DNA from 4 places in the Eubacterium maltosivorans genome. Region 4 is predicted to be linked to each of the others. Evidence: riboswitches for the same ligand, from Rfam matches in the RefSeq annotation. Region 4 holds a riboswitch; each other region holds the start of a gene.
What was found. Region 4 has a riboswitch for cobalamin ahead of CPZ25_RS06310 (energy-coupling factor ABC transporter permease). Riboswitches for the same ligand answer to the same signal wherever they lie in the genome.
Positions count from the first base shown of each region.

Region 1 (4,211 bases), 930 kb from region 4:
TAATGGATATTGTGATCAAAACTGGCCTGCGTTATACCCATGGCCCGGAAACCCTGACGTATTTCAGCTTTATTCTTTTTTAAGACAAGCACAAAATCCTTTTTGTTATCATTTAAGTCTTTATCAATTTAGAAAGATTTGATATAATGAATAACCATAAAAGGAGGTATGAAGCCTTTGGGTTTTATAAAATCGAGTTGACTAAAATACAAATGCGCAAGGACAGCAGGCCCGAAGGATATAAAACATAAATATGACAAAAAAGAAAGTGAAGAAAAAAAGAAGCGCTGTGCGTGTCGTTGGTGACATTGTCATCATTTTGATCATTCTCGCCCTTTTAGGGGCGGCAGGGTGGATGCTTTATAAAGAGTTCTTTCCAAACAACACACCGATTCTTAAAATGCAGGTCATAAACCGCGAGGATAACAGCATCGACTGGGCGGCATTGCGTGAGGTAAACCCGGAAACCGTTGGCTGGCTGAGTATTGAAGGGACAAATATCGATACCCCTGTAGTACAGACAACCGATAATGATAAATATTTGTATACCTCATTCAACGGCGAGTCGGATGAAAGAGGCGTTCCCTTTTTAGATATGAATTACAAGTGGCAGCCCAGAAGCCAGAATTCGCTGATTTATGGGCATAGCACCATGCGCAGCGGCGTGCATGTCATGTTTGACGATTTGCTTTATTACTATAAAGACCCAAATTTTATTACAGAGCACAATAAAATTGTTTACAGAAGACCGCCAGAACTGGGCGGTGACGGCGTTTGGGAGATCTTTGCCGTGCTGGTGGTTGAGCAGGACTATGATTACAGACAGCTGGAATTTGCCGACGATGAAAGTTTTCTGGCCTATTACCAAAACATAAAAAACCAGAGCATTGTCGCGACCGATGTGAATGTACAGCCAGGTGATGAGATCCTTACACTGTCCACCTGTATCTTTAATGTCGGACTGAACGATGGCCGTTTAGCCGTAATTGCCCGTCGTGTTTCATAAAAACAACGCCGGGTCAAAAAATGTTACAAAAGCCGTATCATTGTGAATACGGCTTTTTTTACTTTCTCAGTCCCATTTTTCAAAGGATTTTATCTTTTCGGTCAGGACCTTAATATATTTCTCGCCGATGGCGCTTAAGCTGTGCTCGTTTCTGAGAATATATCCGGCGTGGAGCCGCTGGTCGTTGTCTAAAAAACGGACAGCCCTTACTTCACTCATGTTGGAATGCATACGGTCAGCATCGCTGTTGGTCAGGTCAGGGCCGATGCTGAAGCAGTTTGTGCCGCGGACAAGGGCGATTTTGGAGCATCGGTCAATGACATGAATGTTTTTATCCCAGATTTCATTAAACAAGATTTCCTCAGAAAAATGCAGCATGTTGTCCTCGCCCTGGTCATAGGTTACGAAGGGGTATTCTTTGAGCATATCCAGCGTCAGGGAGGTGTTTCCGCTCAGGGGGTGCTTTTTCCGCAGGAAAACATAAATGGTGAGCTGCCCCAGCTCACAGAAGGTTAAATTACTGGAATCAAGGAGCTTCTGCATGGTGTTGAGATAGTGCTCGTTAATACATAAAATACCAAGCTCACTGCGCCTGGACGCCACATCGTGTATGACCTCATGGGTTGGGCACTCGCGGATGGCGATGTCATAATGCCTGAGTTCAAGGTCCTCGACAATCTGTATGAAGGACATGACCGAGAAGGGAAGGCGTTGAGTGGAAACAGAAAAACGCATGGGCAGGGTTTTTCGGTGCTTGTACCGCCTTTCAAGATATTCGCTCTGCTCCACAATATCCTTGGCGTGGTTTAGAAAGTCTTGTCCCTCAAAGGTGACCTCAATGCCACGGTTATTTCGTCTGAAAATTGAGATGCCAAGCTGCTGCTCCACCTCACGCACCGCTGTTGAAAGCGTTGACTGTGAGACAAAAAGAGACTTGGCGGCAGCGGAGATCGAGTGGTGCTTTGCGATCTCGACAATGTATTTCATGTTTTGCATAGAGATCATATTTATACTATTCCTTTCCTCTGTTTTAATTATACTATCAAAAAATACGATAGCTGGCAATCAAAAATTGAGTTAATTGCAGTGGTTGTGAATTATCAGATATCGTGATATAATATAGCAAAATTACATAGAAGACTTGTTGCATGAAAACCGGTGAGAATCCGGTACGGTGCCGCCACTGTAAGGGGGAGCCGCTGTAAGTTTTATCAACACTGGAGAGCATTCTCTGGGAAGTTGTTACAGCTGGCAATGAACCCAAGTCAGGATATTTCAACATTTCTTGTCTATACCTAACCTAACGGATCATTAGGAGAGGGTGTTGCTTATGTTGAGGAACTCTTCTGATGAATCGGTCAGAAGAGTTTTTTTTATGGGAGAAATTATGGAAAAGAGCAGTAAGAGAATCGCGTTTTATGGAAAGGGCGGTATTGGAAAGTCGACCATTGCGGCCAATGTTTCCGCCGCTTTCGCAAAAATGGGGAAAAGGGTGCTTCACATCGGCTGTGATCCTAAGTCGGATTCAACCCGGTGCCTGATGAGAAAGCGGATTCCCACAGTCATCCAAAAGCTGAATGAAAAAGGAGAACAGGTGACGGTACAGGATATCCTGTTTATGGGAGAGACGGGGGTGGCATGTGTAGAGGCTGGAGGACCGGAGGCAGGCATTGGCTGTGCGGGAATGGGGATCTCTACTACCCTGGAGACCCTTGAAAAGCTGGGAATATTTGAAGAGAGCTGGGATTTAATCCTCTATGATGTTTTAGGCGATGTGGTCTGCGGTGGATTTTCAATGCCTATGAGAAAAAAGTGTGTGGATCAGGTGTATATTGTCACCTCCTCTGAGCTGATGTCGCTTTACGCCGCCAATAATATCATGATGAGCATTGTGCGGTATTCTGCCCGGGCACAGCCCCTGCTTGGCGGACTGATCCATAACCGGGCCAGGCCTGGTACAGACCATCGGGCTGTCGAGCGCTTTGGTGAGCTGACAGGCAGCCTGATTGCGGCCTCTGTCAGCCAAAGTGATACGCTTCGGCTTGCCGACTATCAGAAGACAACTGTTTTTGAGCAGGACGAAGGTGAAGCACTGCAAAAAAGTTTTATGACACTGGCCAGAGCCATAGCCCGTCAGGAGGCCGGGACACTCCCGAAACCCCTTTCTGATGCAGAGATGGACAGTCTGGGCGAAATACTCTATCAGTTTGAGAAGGAGAACCATCATGAGCACAGCAACGGTTGAGAAAGCACAGCCAGGAATGGGAGATGAAGCGCTGTCCAGACTTCTTTTCCAAACTGAAGGTGTGCGCGTTCTGGCAGTGGGGCCGCCGGCCTGTCTCCGAATTCTTTATTTCAGGGCAATGGAGAAAGAAGCCCTCAGCCGCCTGAGACTCTGTCCAGTCTCCAGGCTAGAGTATACACTTGGCAGCTGCGCGCACAGAGTCCGCGGTATGCTCGAGGAGCTTGTTACGACCAGAGGGACAAAGGGGGTGGTGCTCTATGTTTCCTGTCCAGATATTCTTATACAGACCGATTTTGAGACGCTGGTATCAGAAGCGGATAATCCTTATAATGTGCCGGTCGCTGTTTTCAGACGGGGTCCTATGGAAAAACGGAAGAAAAAGTCTGTGGAACGGCTTGAAGAAATCATTCAGGGATTTGGACACGCTCAGGAAAACCACAAAGAAGGAAAAGAGGAGCGCCTCTGTCCGCTGCCGCCTCTGGCAGCAGATTACAGCGGCGCGCTGACTGCTTTTGAAGGGGACCGCTCGATCTGCGCCTGTCTGGTAACAGGCGCGGGCTGTGCCTCCTGTCCACGGTCCATTGATGATTTCAGAGAACAGCCTTTCTGGTATTCAAGAATGAACGACCTCCAGGTGACACTTGGCGCGGCTGAGAGCATCGAGAAGGGCATAGACGCCGTCATGCAGGAAGAAAACAGGCAGTCTGCGTTCATTGTGGGCACACCGCTAACTGTTATGACGGGTCTTGACGACAGCTCTTTTCCTTCGCTTAAGGAAAAAATATTCATCCAGACCAACGGCTTTCAAGACGCCCTTGAGGGAACACAGCAAGCGCTATCCAACGTTTCAAGAAAGCAGATGCGGCGTTGTAAGCGCACCGAAAAGCGAATCAATTTTGTGGGGTATACGCCCTTTGTTTTTGGAAACCAGCGGCAGTTTGCTGCGCTGGTACGTGAGCT
Region 1 covers NZ_CP029487.1:356,302-360,512, forward strand. The annotation lists gene CPZ25_RS01780 (DUF2284 domain-containing protein) at 1-83, shown strand, start outside; gene CPZ25_RS01785 (class B sortase) at 254-1,006, shown strand; gene CPZ25_RS01790 (LysR family transcriptional regulator) at 1,073-2,011, opposite strand; cobalamin riboswitch at 2,159-2,279, shown strand; gene CPZ25_RS01795 (nitrogenase iron protein NifH) at 2,394-3,251, shown strand; gene CPZ25_RS01800 (nitrogenase component 1) at 3,232-4,211, shown strand, end outside.
Region 1: linked by a shared signal. The riboswitch ahead of CPZ25_RS01795 (nitrogenase iron protein NifH) and the one ahead of CPZ25_RS06310 (energy-coupling factor ABC transporter permease) in region 4 are both predicted to bind cobalamin.

Region 2 (4,211 bases), 2.0 Mb from region 4:
GGAATTTGAAAAGCTGCCGAAGGAGACCTTTTTAAAGGAAATGGAGACTGTCTGCCACGTGCTTCGTGCCACCCGGCCAACGGCAGTCAACCTGTTCTGGGCAGTGGACCGGATGGAGGGCGTGATCAAAAACAACTCGGAAAAAACAGTGGCAGAGATCACAGCGCTCCTGAAAACCGAAGCAGACGCCATTTGCAGTGAGGATATTAAGATGTGCCGGGATATGGGCGCTTACGGTGCAGAGCTGATCCACCGTAAGGATACCATCCTGACCCACTGCAATGCAGGAGCCCTCGCCACAGCGGATTACGGGACAGCCCTCGGCGTTGTGCGCGCCGCCTGGGAGGCAGGCAAGGAGATATCCGTCTACGCCGATGAGACAAGACCCTTTCTGCAGGGGGCCCGTCTCACCGCCTATGAGCTTCAAAAAGATGGCATTCCAGTCACACTGATCACAGACAATATGGCCGGCTGGATGATGAAGCAGGGAAAAATCGACTGTGTGGTGGTGGGGGCAGACCGCATCGCCCGAAATGGCGACGTGGCCAATAAGATTGGAACCTACAGCGTGTCCATTCTGGCAAAAGCCCATGGCATTCCTTTCTATGTGGCAGCGCCCACCTCAACCATTGATTTTAATATGTGGTCCGGCGATGATATTGTCATTGAGGAACGGGACACAAGAGAGATCAGCCATATCAAAGGACAGCAGATCGCGCCGGACGGTGTGCGCATGGAAAACCCGGCCTTTGACGTGACCCCGCATCAGAATGTCACAGCCATCATCACAGAAAAGGGCGTTGTATATCCGCCCTTTGACCTGAGCATACCCAGGCTTCAGGGTGAATAGAGGAAGCCGATGAAATACAGTATGTTTTCGTGGTTTGGCTACTTCATGCCTTTTGAGGAGCGCATTGACATGATCAAAGAAGCCGGTTTTGACGAGGTGATGATTTCCTGGGAGGACGAGTGCGAGCCCTATTATCTGGAGAAAGAAAAATTTCCGGACATTGTGCGGAGCAAGGGGCTTGGAATCACCAATATTCACGCGCCCTTTATCGGTTATAACGACATCTGGGAAAAGGAGCCTGCACAGACCAGAGCGCTTTTAGATACCTTTGTCAGTTTTGTGCGGGACTGCCGTACCTTCGAGATTCCAGCTGTGGTGGTACACACTAATGATCTGGACCTTGGCCCCTATAAATGGGAAAATGGGCTGGCTTTTTTCTCAGAGCTGGCAGAGGCCGGGGAGAAGTACAGCGTCAATATCGCCGTTGAAAATGTGTCGCGGCAGTTTTTGCTGAAGGGACTGCTGGACGCCATCCAGGCCGATCATTTTGGTATGTGTTATGACAGCTCCCATGACTATATGCTGCCCTGCGGCAGAGGTAAGATTCTTAAAACCTACAAAGACCGGATCAAGGCGCTGCATTTGTCCGACAATGACCTGCATATTGACCGGCACTGGATACCGGGCGAGGGTGAAATCCCCTTCTGTGAGGTCATGCCTGAGATCCTGAGCACCGGCGTGGATTTTATCTCCTACGAGGTTATCGCAAGCGATGCGTGGAAAAAGCGGGAGCCCCTTGAGTTCTGCCGTGCAGTTCGGAACAGTCTAGATCTGGAGAACAATAATTTCTAATTGCACAATTCGGGGATTTGTGCTAAACTTCAATTAACAACTTAATGATGCTGTTTTGTTAGAGGAAAGCGGTTGAAATCCGCTACAGCCCCCGCTACTGTAATTGCAGACAAGATCCTCATAGACCACTGTCAGGCGTATCCTGATGGGAAGGGAGGATGGAGAAGGAAGCAAGAGTCAGGACACTTGAAGCAAAGCGATATAATCACTTCGGAGGGAAGTAGAGGATTGTATATTATCATAATCCGGCCTCTCTCATGGGGTCGGTTTTCTTTGTTTTAAGCAGTTTTAAATTTATTTATGGAGGGACCAATGAAGAAGAGTGTATTGAAAAGTTTGCTGATGGCTCTGGCCTGCGCGGCGCTGTTGTTTGGCGCGGCAGGCTGTGCTCAGAATAGCCAGAAGGGTGGAGAAGCTTCCGGCGCGGTTACTGGAGAAACCGCTTACCCAATCTCCATTACCGATGATCTGGGCAATAATGTGGAAATCGAAAAGGAACCCGCAAAGATCGTGTCTCTGTCACCCGCAAACACCGAAATCCTGTTTGCCCTGGGTGTGGGAGACAAGGTGGTCGGACGGACCGATTACTGCAATTATCCCGAGGAAGCTGCCCAGGTAGCGTCGATTGGCGATTACAATAATCCCAATGTGGAAAAGATTATTTCCCTGGCCCCGGATGTCGTTCTGGCGGGTGATCTGATCAGCGATGATGTCCGCAGTCAGATTGAAGCCACCGGCGCAAAGGTTATTACTTACACACCAATGTCTGTGGACGCGGTGGAAAGCACCATCATTAATACTGGCAAGGTGGTTAACGCCAATGATAAGGCCAAGGAAATCACCGACAGCATGACGAAAAAATATGATGAGATTAAGGAAAAGGCTGCGGCAGCCAATCCGCAGAAATCAGTCTTTATCGATATTGGCGGTTATTACAGCGCCGGAGATAACTCCCTGCTGGGCAATATGCTTAAGGATATTAACGCCAAAAACATTGCCTCAGACGCCGGCACAGACTGGCCGCAGCTGAGCGTTGAACAGATTATCGCAAAGAACCCGGACGTCTATGTGTCCTTCTTTACCACACCGGACGAGATCAAAAAGGTGCCGGGCTTTGACCAGGTCAATGCTGTCAAGAACGACGCCATTGTCTATTACGAAATGCTCTCTCCGGACAGCGACCTGATCCAGCGCCCCGGACCGCGTATTGTCGATGGGCTGGAGCTGCTGGCTACAGCCGTTTATCCGGATCAGTTTAAGTAGAAAGATTTCTCCGCAGGGGGGCTTTTGCCCCCAGCGGAGGTTTTAAACAGACGGTTAAGGAAGAGGTCGGATGAAAACAAAGATGAAAAGATACGCGATGCCCTTATCCATTGTAGGGTGCCTGATCTTAATTTATTTATGCACCATCGTAGGCATTACCTCCATTCCCTTTGGCGACGCTAACAGGATTTTACTGCACGAGGTGCTGCACCTTCCTGTTAACATGGAGGGAATATCGGCCGGTAATATTGCGATTATCTGGAATGTACGGCTGCCGAGAGTCATTTTAGGCTTTCTGACAGGCGGAGCGCTGGCAGTCTGCGGCGCGGCCTATCAGGGGATTTTCAAGAACCCCATGGCAGATCCTTTTATTCTGGGGGTGTCTTCCGGTGCGGCGCTGGGCGCGTCCATTGGAATTGTCATGCACTTTTCAGCAGGTTTCCTGGGATTAAATGGGACCGCTGTTCTAGCCTTTGTAGGCGCCTTTCTGGCGATCTTTTTAGTGTATAACATTTCAAAGGTCGGGAGAAAAGTGCCGGTTGCGTCCCTGCTGCTGAGCGGGATTGCCGTGAGCCAGTCGCTGACGGCTTTTATGTCCCTGCTCATGATTTTCAATGTTCAGAGCATGAATCAGATTATGTTCTGGACCATGGGGAGTCTGAACGGTAAGGGATGGGACCAGGTAATTACTGTTTTACCTTACGTGGTCATCGGCTGTCTGATCCTGTTCACAACGGTTCGGGAGCTGGATATCATGCTTCTCGGAGAGGACGCGGCCACACAGCTTGGGGTCAATACCGACCATCTGAAGAAAAAAGTGTTGATTGTCTCATCTGTGATTACCGCGGCTGTGGTTTCCGTGACAGGGATTATCGGCTTTGTCGGACTGGTGGTGCCGCACATTGTAAGAATTTTGTCCGGCCCGAAGCATCGGATTTTGCTGCCCTTTTCACTGGTGTTTGGAGGAACCTTCCTTATTATCTGCGATACACTGGCCCGGACCGTTTCCTCACAGGAAATTCCGGTGGGAATCATCACCGCTGCTTTTGGCGGCCCCTTTTTTATTTACCTTTTGCGTAAATCGAAGAAAGGAGGTACCCGTTAGTGGAAGATGCTGTTATGTTGAAATTTGAAGGCGTTCATACCGGCTATGGCAGCAAAGAGGTGATTAAGGGCTTTACAGCAGAGATTCATAAGGGTGAGTTTGTCGGCCTTATCGGCTCGAACGGTACGGGCAAATCCACGCTGCTCAAATGCCTGTCGGGCCTTCTGCCCATTACCGGCGGCCGGATTGTGGTAAAGGGCA
Region 2 covers NZ_CP029487.1:3,587,893-3,592,103, forward strand. The annotation lists gene mtnA (S-methyl-5-thioribose-1-phosphate isomerase) at 1-850, shown strand, start outside; gene CPZ25_RS16575 (sugar phosphate isomerase/epimerase family protein) at 860-1,642, shown strand; cobalamin riboswitch at 1,656-1,847, shown strand; gene CPZ25_RS16580 (ABC transporter substrate-binding protein) at 1,955-2,905, shown strand; gene CPZ25_RS16585 (FecCD family ABC transporter permease) at 2,976-4,010, shown strand; gene CPZ25_RS16590 (ABC transporter ATP-binding protein) at 4,025-4,211, shown strand, end outside.
Region 2: linked by a shared signal. The riboswitch ahead of CPZ25_RS16580 (ABC transporter substrate-binding protein) and the one ahead of CPZ25_RS06310 (energy-coupling factor ABC transporter permease) in region 4 are both predicted to bind cobalamin.

Region 3 (4,211 bases), 530 kb from region 4:
TTTTCCATCGTCCATCATAATGTCAACGCATAATCCGTAACCGCCAAATTCACTTGCCCGGATGACTGTACCACTCTGCGGTGCGTAGATCGGCGTACCCATTGAGTTCGCAATGTCTACTGCAAAGCAGCCTGCGTGGCTTCCTGGCTTGTCTAAAGCGGAAATATTACCGGTTGCCGGTAAAATAAAGTTGCCTTTCTTTGAAGACATGGTCGGGTACTGCTTCGTTCCCTTTGAAACAATCTGAGCCACCGGCTCTTTCGCGACTGTTTCGGATAAGGTTGTTTCACTCACAACCTTACCGTCTTCATAGACGGTTTCGACTTCCTTATCAAGTTGTCCGTTCACACCTTGCTGTGTAACTACAGTTTGATCAACATATACATTTGGATCTTCCTGCTCAACGGTCTGGAAAGGTATGTCTTCTTTTTTAGTTGATGTTTTAGTCAGATTAATTTTTAAGATACTGGAGCTTGTCTCAGTCTCATTATTCTGGTTTTCTACATTCTCATTACTATTATTTTCAACGGTACCTTCAGCTGCTAAAGCTTCCTCTTGGGCTGGCTCATTGCTTTGGTCTCTTGCCACATCGGCTCCACCACGGCTTGCTACCTGGATTGGAGCGTTCGTACTCTCTTCACTCTTACTCGGATTAGTATTACCTGTTGCTAAAAGATTAGCGCACTCGTCCGGACTGTTTAAGTCCTCGAGCGGAAAATTCTTAGGCGTTTCTACAACGTCGCTCTGGATGTCGCATTTTACCAGCTTATCTGTACCCTGTACGTTACCGATCTTATTAATTGCACCTGCAATACCGGCCTGTACCTGATCAGATGAAGCCAGGTTTCCAACTTCCTGTCCGTCAACTTTTAATTCTACACCATGAACGCCAACCTGAAGGTTCTGCGCGTTCAATGCATCAGTAAATTCTTCCTCTGACAACATTGGTTTATTAAACGTGATGCTCTTTTTAATCTGTATATCATTGTAGACATATGCTGTTTCGATCGACGTTTTCGATCGCATATCCTGCTCTACCTGATCCAGACTCTGTGTAAACACAGCCGCATCCTTTGTATAGCCTAAAACCTCTCCGTCAACCATTACCTTGTAACCAAGACAGGTTGAAGAAAAGAATCCGAGAAGAAGCGCTACACAGAAACCTGTGAATACGACTTTTTCTCTTTTGCTCAAGTGCTTGGCGTAATGCGCAAGCTTCTTAAAAAACATTTGGAGCTTGCCACTTGAGCGATGGCTTTCGTTGCTAATGCCTAATCACCACCCTCCTATATATAATTTTGACCAAATTGTAAAGTTATTTACAATTTAGATATATTTTAACATATCCTTTGGCCCTTGCCAATACCTTAACCGAAATTACTTAATATTTTATGAAAAATTCATTAAAACATACGTGTTTTTGGTTTAATTAAGGCGGTTCTCGCCCCTTTACCGGCTTTTCAGTATTTTTTTCTTTACATTTAAGATTAAAACAAAGGGGAAAATCTTGTTGTAAAAAAATAAATTTACGAAAAAGCCCCTGTCAGGGCCCAATAAACCTTGACAAAAGAAAATCAAAGGGATATGATAAAGGCAACTTAATATTGTAAACATTATGTAAATGGGAAAAAGGTGAAAATCCTTTGCTGTAATCGCAGCTGTAATGCAATATGTCCCCTTATGTGCCACTGTCCGCCGGATGGGAAGGGAAGGGGAATGCCATTGTAGAGCCAGAAGACCGGCATAATGTTTTCTTAAAACGCTCCGATTTAGAGTCATTTAAGAGATACGTTCCTTAATCAATTTCGTATTTTTTGCCTTCTCTAGCCGGGGAAGGCTTTTTTATTGTACTAAATGAAGGTGAGGTCTTTCCATTGATTGAAATAAAAAAACAGGCAGAGCCTGCCAAAGAGTTTAAAGGTGACACCGTTATTAAAAGCCTGATGACCATTAAGCGGCAGCTTGAAGATAAACGCAGACTGTTCGGCATTCATGAATATGCCTTTGCCAAAACCAGCGATCTGCTGTTTTCCATGGGCACAAGGCTTTTATGCGAGGGAAACCAATGCGGCCATTACGGCGCTACCTGGGCCTGCCCGCCCGCGGTAGGCAGCTACAACAGCTGTGTCGCCAAATGCCGCTCCTACGAAAACGTCTGTCTGCTCTCAACCGTTACCGATTTAAAAGGCCAGTATGACTTTAGAGGCTGGCACCGGGCCCGCATATTTCACGAGGCCGCTACGGCCAAGTCTGCCCGTCTTTTCAGAGCCCATTATCCTGGCGCTCTGGTGCTCTCCACAGAGGGCTGTATCCTCTGCGACCAGTGCACCTACCCCGACGCCCCCTGCCGTTACCCAGACCAGATTTTTCCATCCGTGGAAGGCTATGGCATCGTCGTGATGGATCTGGCCAGCAAAACCGGCCTTTCCTATAATAATGGCCCCGAAACCGTTACCTATTTCAGCTTTGTGCTGTTTTAGCCCGATTCAGAAAGGAGAACCGCCATGAACCTGACTATTTCGCCCATCTCCACGGCCGAGCCCCTGCCCCCGGCCGTCGCTGTTTCCGATCTTCATGCGCTCAAAGAAAAATACAGCGTCCTCAAAAAAAAGGCCGCCACAGCCTACTGCGCCCTGGACGGCGTTCTCTCCCTTTTTCAGGCCATCGCCCAGGAAAAAGGGATTGACTTTAACCCTGTGGTTTTCTACCCCATGTCCTCCTTTGTGAGAGAACGGGACATCTGCAGGATGACAGAGCTGCTGCTGGAAAGCGCCTTTTCCGCCGGAGAAAAAAGCGTAGACTTCACCATCAACCTTTTTAACGCGGGCGTTATCTCCCTGTCCATTAAAACCGAGCAGCCCTGCCAGCTCCTTCCCCAGTATACCGAAGAGCTCCAGGCGCTCACTGCCGCCTATGACGGCATCCGGGACACCCGCCGAATCGGCGGCCGGGAGCTGACTTCTTTTATCCTGAGACACAGCCCCGACCACGCCGAGGAGCGTTTTGGCAGCGATCTGCTATACGTCCGTTTTTAAAATCTTCTCAGCCGTCACCTCATCAATGATAAGGTGGCGCGCGAACCCGGTGTTCAGACAGCCGATGGCCGATCCTACATTAGCCTCCACAGGCACAATGCCAATAAAATTCTTAATTTTAGAAAGCGGTCCCAGCGGAATCTGTATGGCAAAATCATCCTCCCCTTTTATCTGCTGTCCCTTCCAGTTAAAAAAGTAAGACAGAATATTGGAGGTCGCCCGCTCCGTGATCAGCCGCCGCCCAAAGCGCAGGGCAGTGGCGTGGTCCGGCACACAGGGGTAGCCGCCAAGGGTCACCAGTGCGGTGTCTGTCTTTTTCCACAGGGCCAGAATACTGTTATAATTATCTGTCGTCACAAATAAATCCCGTTCCTGCTTGGTCGTAGGAAAGGCCGGCGAGATCAAAAAATCCGCCTCAAATCCCGTTTTTCGGGCAAAATCCGTAGCCAGCTCATTGGGATGGTAGCCCTTGTGCGGCACTGTGGCCGTCCCGATCAGCGGACAGACCTTCCCGCTGTACTGCCCAGCAAGCTCCCTGCCCGCTAAAATATCAATGACACGGCTGATATTATAACCCCAGCCAAGGCCAAGGATTCGGGTTTTAGGCAGGATTTCCAAAAGAAAATCCACAGCGGCTTCATAAAGACGCTCCTGTGTTTCGTTCTTATCCTCTGTGCAGCTGACCACCTGGCAGCTCTTTAAGCCAAACCGGTTACACAGTTCCCGGCTTTTTCCAATGCTGGTGCTGTCAAAAGATTTGATCTCAATTTTAACAATACCTTCTTTGCGGGCTTTGTTCAGCAGATTGCTGACCGAAGGCCGCGAGATACCCATCGACTTTGCAATCTCTGCCTGAGTCATGTTCTCTTCATAATACATCTGCGCCGCGCTAATAAGACGGATCAGCTCCTTTTCTTTCATGATGCTCTCCTTTACAAATGTCAACAGCTTTTTTTCTAAATATACTCTATTTTTTGACAAATGTCAATCCACTATCTTTAAGATTCAAAATGCAAAATACTTTACATTTGTCAGTTTATTGCTTATTTTTCATATTTTTATGGGTTTTTTCAAGGATTTTAAATTATTTTACGTTTTTTTGTTTGACAAATGTTAATTCCGGTGATATTCTATAAACAAGTTGAAACCGATACCGGAGGTGAGAGTATGTCAGTA
Region 3 covers NZ_CP029487.1:1,814,662-1,818,872, forward strand. The annotation lists gene CPZ25_RS08700 (peptidoglycan DD-metalloendopeptidase family protein) at 1-1,104, opposite strand, end outside; cobalamin riboswitch at 1,599-1,761, shown strand; gene CPZ25_RS08705 (DUF2284 domain-containing protein) at 1,875-2,480, shown strand; gene CPZ25_RS08710 (ATP-binding protein) at 2,505-3,035, shown strand; gene CPZ25_RS08715 (sugar-binding transcriptional regulator) at 3,018-3,956, opposite strand; gene CPZ25_RS08720 (dihydroxyacetone kinase subunit L) at 4,203-4,211, shown strand, end outside.
Region 3: linked by a shared signal. The riboswitch ahead of CPZ25_RS08705 (DUF2284 domain-containing protein) and the one ahead of CPZ25_RS06310 (energy-coupling factor ABC transporter permease) in region 4 are both predicted to bind cobalamin.

Region 4 (4,211 bases):
GCGCCGCAGATCCATGGAAATTTGGGTGATGCCCCGCAGATGGTCTGCCAGAAGGTCGAAGGGGGCGTAGAACATAGTGCCGTAGTAGAGCAGCGCATTATTTTCCATGGTTTTTTCAAAAATCTGGTCATAGAAGTGGTGAACCTGATTCTTTTCATAAAGCAGTGCCTTGGCAAAGGCCATTGTGCTGTAGGGGGCTTCACGCCCCAGCTCGGTATACATGCGGGGCAGCACGCGGGATGCGATGCAGTGGATAGGATCCTCGATGAGCTCGGGGTATTCCTCCGGAAGCAGTGAGGTGACCTCCGGATGCTGCATATAGCCGTTGACGCGGTTCTGAACCCACACCTTTGAGCCCAGCAGGGCATTTTTCTGCGGCGGCAGAAAAACCACACTTTGGGTCAGATCGATGTCAAAGTCCTTCATGACCTGGTCATAGCCTGCGATAAAGCCGTCGTAATCCCAGAAGGAACGAATGCAGTCCTGTTTTGTATACTCACAGATATAGGTGGGCTCAAAGTCCATCATAATGGGGACATAGTCCATTTTTTCGCCGCGAACACCGCGCATAAAATTATCCAGCTTTGCCTGAACATTTTCCATTTTGTTTTGTTCTCCCTTATTTTTACAGATTTAGACAAAATGTGCACATATTTTGAATACGTTCAATATACACCTTTTTTAAAATTTTGTCAACGTTCAAAATTTGTTTCTTTATTTTTTTTACGGTGGATGCTATAATATAATAAAAAACGTGGAGGAGCCATGGCTAACTATAAAAACGGTCTCGAGACAAAGGAAAGCCTTTACCAGAGCGCCAAAAAGATTTTTTATCAGAAGGGCTATGATAAGACAACGGTCAAGGATATCATCACCGATGCCAGGACAAAACAGGGACTTTTAAACTATTATTTCGGGGCGAAGGAGAACCTGGCTGTTCAGATCTATAAGGATTTCTGCAACGATGTTGTTTTCTGCGTGGACGAGAAGAAAGATGCGCTGGGAAGCCTGCCGCGGGGGCTGCTATTGGATATGATCGGCTATCGGGCTTATTTTAAGGCGTTGTTTACAGACGACGCCGTCATGCGGTTTTATGCAGAGGTCTCAAAACTGCCGCTGTTCGCGAGAAGCATGCTTGATCTGCGGGATTATTTCTTTAGCCTGGAGCTTGAGAGTGAGGCCTATACAGGCATTAACCCAAAGCTGAAGGAACGCAGATATTTCGAGTATCTGAAATCGCTGACGGTTGGAATGGAAATTCAGGTGTTCAGGGATGTGCTCGAAAAGCAGATTGATCTGGAGCTTCAGGACGCTGTTGACTGGTTTTTCTTTGATTATTACAGCTTTCTCTTTACCGATGCGGGCTATATCCGTGAAAATATCGAAGCGTCAAGACAGGTTGTCAGTCGTTTTATCTTTGAGATTACCCCGACTTTTGAGATCAGCTTGTCAGTACAGGCGGGCAGGCGTCTCTAGTAAGAAATGTGTAATAAAGTTAGCTGAATCAAAGTATACCCATAAGGGGTACAGGTATAAGGGGCTCTGGTAGATTTTAAATAGATGCAACAGAGGTATTGACAAAACAAGTTTTCAAGCATATAATAAATGTAAATTCGGCATTGTTATTATTGTCCTGTGGTTGTCCATCGGCCTCACGATGGTTTGAGCACAATTGGGTGAAAATCCCAAACGGTCCCGCCGCTGTAAGACGAAAGTCAAGTCAGATTGCTGACCATAGGATTTTAAGCTGCATTTGGTTACGAGAGATAACTGAATGTAAGGACGAGGCTGTGTGTATCTTTGGCACACCCATTTCGTACTTTCATCGCTTATCTTTTTTGATGAGCGATTTTTTTATGGCAAAGTACGTTGGGAACAAGTTTGAGGAGGTAGAAAATGACAAAGAGACAAAAACAAGTTGTGACCATGCTTGGGGCATGGGCGCTGGTCTTCGGTATCGTGCCCGCGGCAAACGCGATGCACATCATGGAAGGCTATTTACCGGTTGGCTACTGCATTATGTGGGGTGTTTTATGTATACCTTTTCTGGCAGCCGGCTTTTTCTCCATTAAAAAGACTCTGACAGGCAACAGAAGGGCGATTACCCTACTTGCGATGGCGGGCGCATTTATCTTCGTGATCTCTTCTTTGAAAATTCCATCCGTTACGGGCAGCTGCTCGCACATGACCGGTACAGGCCTGGGCGCCATTTTATTTGGCCCAAGCGCGGTCAGTATTCTGGGTATTATTGTACTCTTATTCCAGGCGATCCTTCTGGCCCACGGCGGTTTAACCACCCTTGGCGCCAATACTTTCTCCATGGCGATTGCAGGTCCCTTTGTGTCCTTCGGAATCTATAAGCTTTGTCAGAAAATGAAGGTAAACCGCAAAATCGGGGTATTTTTGGCAGCCTGTATCGGCGATCTGTTTACCTACTGTGTCACCAGTATTCAGCTGGCCTTTGCCTATCCGTCAGAAACGGGCGGCGTAGCGGCTTCAGCGGTTAAGTTTTTGGGCGTCTTTGCTCCTACACAGCTGCCGCTGGCCATCATCGAGGGGATTTTAACGGTTATTATCGTCATTGCTCTGGAAACCTATGCGAGCCCAGAGTTAAAATCAATTGGATTTTTAGCAGCGGAGGAAGCGTAAGATGAGCAAAAATAAAAAATTAGTTATTGTTCTGCTGGTAATCGTCGCGCTTTTGGTAGTCGTTCCGCTCTTTGCCCTTCAGGGCGCAGAGTTTGGCGGCTCCGATGATGCGGGAAGTACCATGATCGAAGAAATTCAGGGCGGCGAATATGAGCCATGGTTTACGCCAGTGCTTGAAACGTTGATCAACGGTGAACTGCCAGGTGAGGTTGAATCACTGATCTTCTGTCTCCAGACCGGTATTGGCGTTGGCATTCTGGCTTTCTTTATGGGCCGGCTGGTTGAACGCAAAAAGCTCGGGAAAGAAGATTCAGAGCTGTAATCACATTTCCGGGGGTAGGGAAACCTGCCCCTTTTTTATGATTTAAAGTAAAAAATCCTTAATGTAAAGGAGCTTGTTCGTGAAAGTATTTTTAGCAGCGCTTGCGATTCTGTGTGTGTGTGGCCTGGTATACTGGTTTCGCCACCGGGAGTGCGCCCACAGACATGGCGGACACCATGGACATTCCCACGGCGGGGCGGTTTTTTCCATTGATGTACTTGCCTATAATTCAAAGATCAACGGCTGGAATCCTGGCTTTAAAGTAGGGTTTTCCCTGTTGCTTCTGCTCATCTGTGTCATCGCCAATAACCTCTATGTGTCAGTTCTGGTTATTTTGATCACAGCTTATATTACGGTGGTCATGGGCGGCGTATACTTTAGGGATTACCTGAGCTTTTTAAGGGTGCCAGTGGCGTTTCTCATCCTTGGGAGCATTGCCATCCTCTTTAATTTTTCAAAGGAGCCTCTGGGACTTTGGGCCCTCAACTGCCATTTCTTTTATATTTATATATCCCATGACAGCCTTATGACGACGCTGTATCTGTGGGGCAAAGCCTTTGGCGCAGTCAGTGCCATGTATATGATGTCTCTGTCCACACCGTCCACTGAGGTCTTTGGAGTTTTGCGCCGAGTGCATGTCCCCAAGCTTGTCATTGAGCTGATGAATATGATTTACCGGTATATTTTTATTCTGATGGACACGCAGGCCAAAATGAAAAACTCGGCGGAGTCCCGGCTGGGCTACTGTGATTTTAAGACAGCGGTTTATTCTTTCGGTCACTCCATGAGTAATCTTTTTGTGGTTTCCATGAAGCGCGCAAGCCAGTACTATGACGCGATGGAAGCCCGGTGCTATGATGGCGACCTTCTGTTTCTAGAGGCTGAGAAGCCCCTGCGCAGGGAGCAGGTAATGGCTGCGGGACTGGTCGTACTGCTGCTTACAGCTGTCTGGATTTTAAAATTCTAGGAGAGGCAACATGAAAGAAACAATCATTGAAATAAAAAATCTTAAGTACGCATATACCGGGGACAAGCAGGCGCTTCGGGGCATTGACGTTACCATTGGCAAGGGGGAACGCATTGCGGTTATCGGCTCCAACGGAGCTGGAAAGTCAACCTTTTTCCTGAACCTCAACGGTGTGCTTACGCCGGACAGCGGCGAAATTTATTTTAAAGGCCAGAAGCTGACCCGGGATAAAAAGGACCTGAATACCCTGAGAAAATCTATCGGGATTGTTTT
Region 4 covers NZ_CP029487.1:1,281,437-1,285,647, reverse strand. The annotation lists gene CPZ25_RS06320 (uroporphyrinogen decarboxylase/cobalamine-independent methonine synthase family protein) at 1-603, opposite strand, end outside; gene CPZ25_RS06315 (TetR/AcrR family transcriptional regulator) at 766-1,476, shown strand; cobalamin riboswitch at 1,624-1,747, shown strand; gene CPZ25_RS06310 (energy-coupling factor ABC transporter permease) at 1,897-2,649, shown strand; gene CPZ25_RS06305 (energy-coupling factor ABC transporter substrate-binding protein) at 2,651-2,971, shown strand; gene cbiQ (cobalt ECF transporter T component CbiQ) at 3,051-3,938, shown strand; gene CPZ25_RS06295 (energy-coupling factor ABC transporter ATP-binding protein) at 3,949-4,211, shown strand, end outside.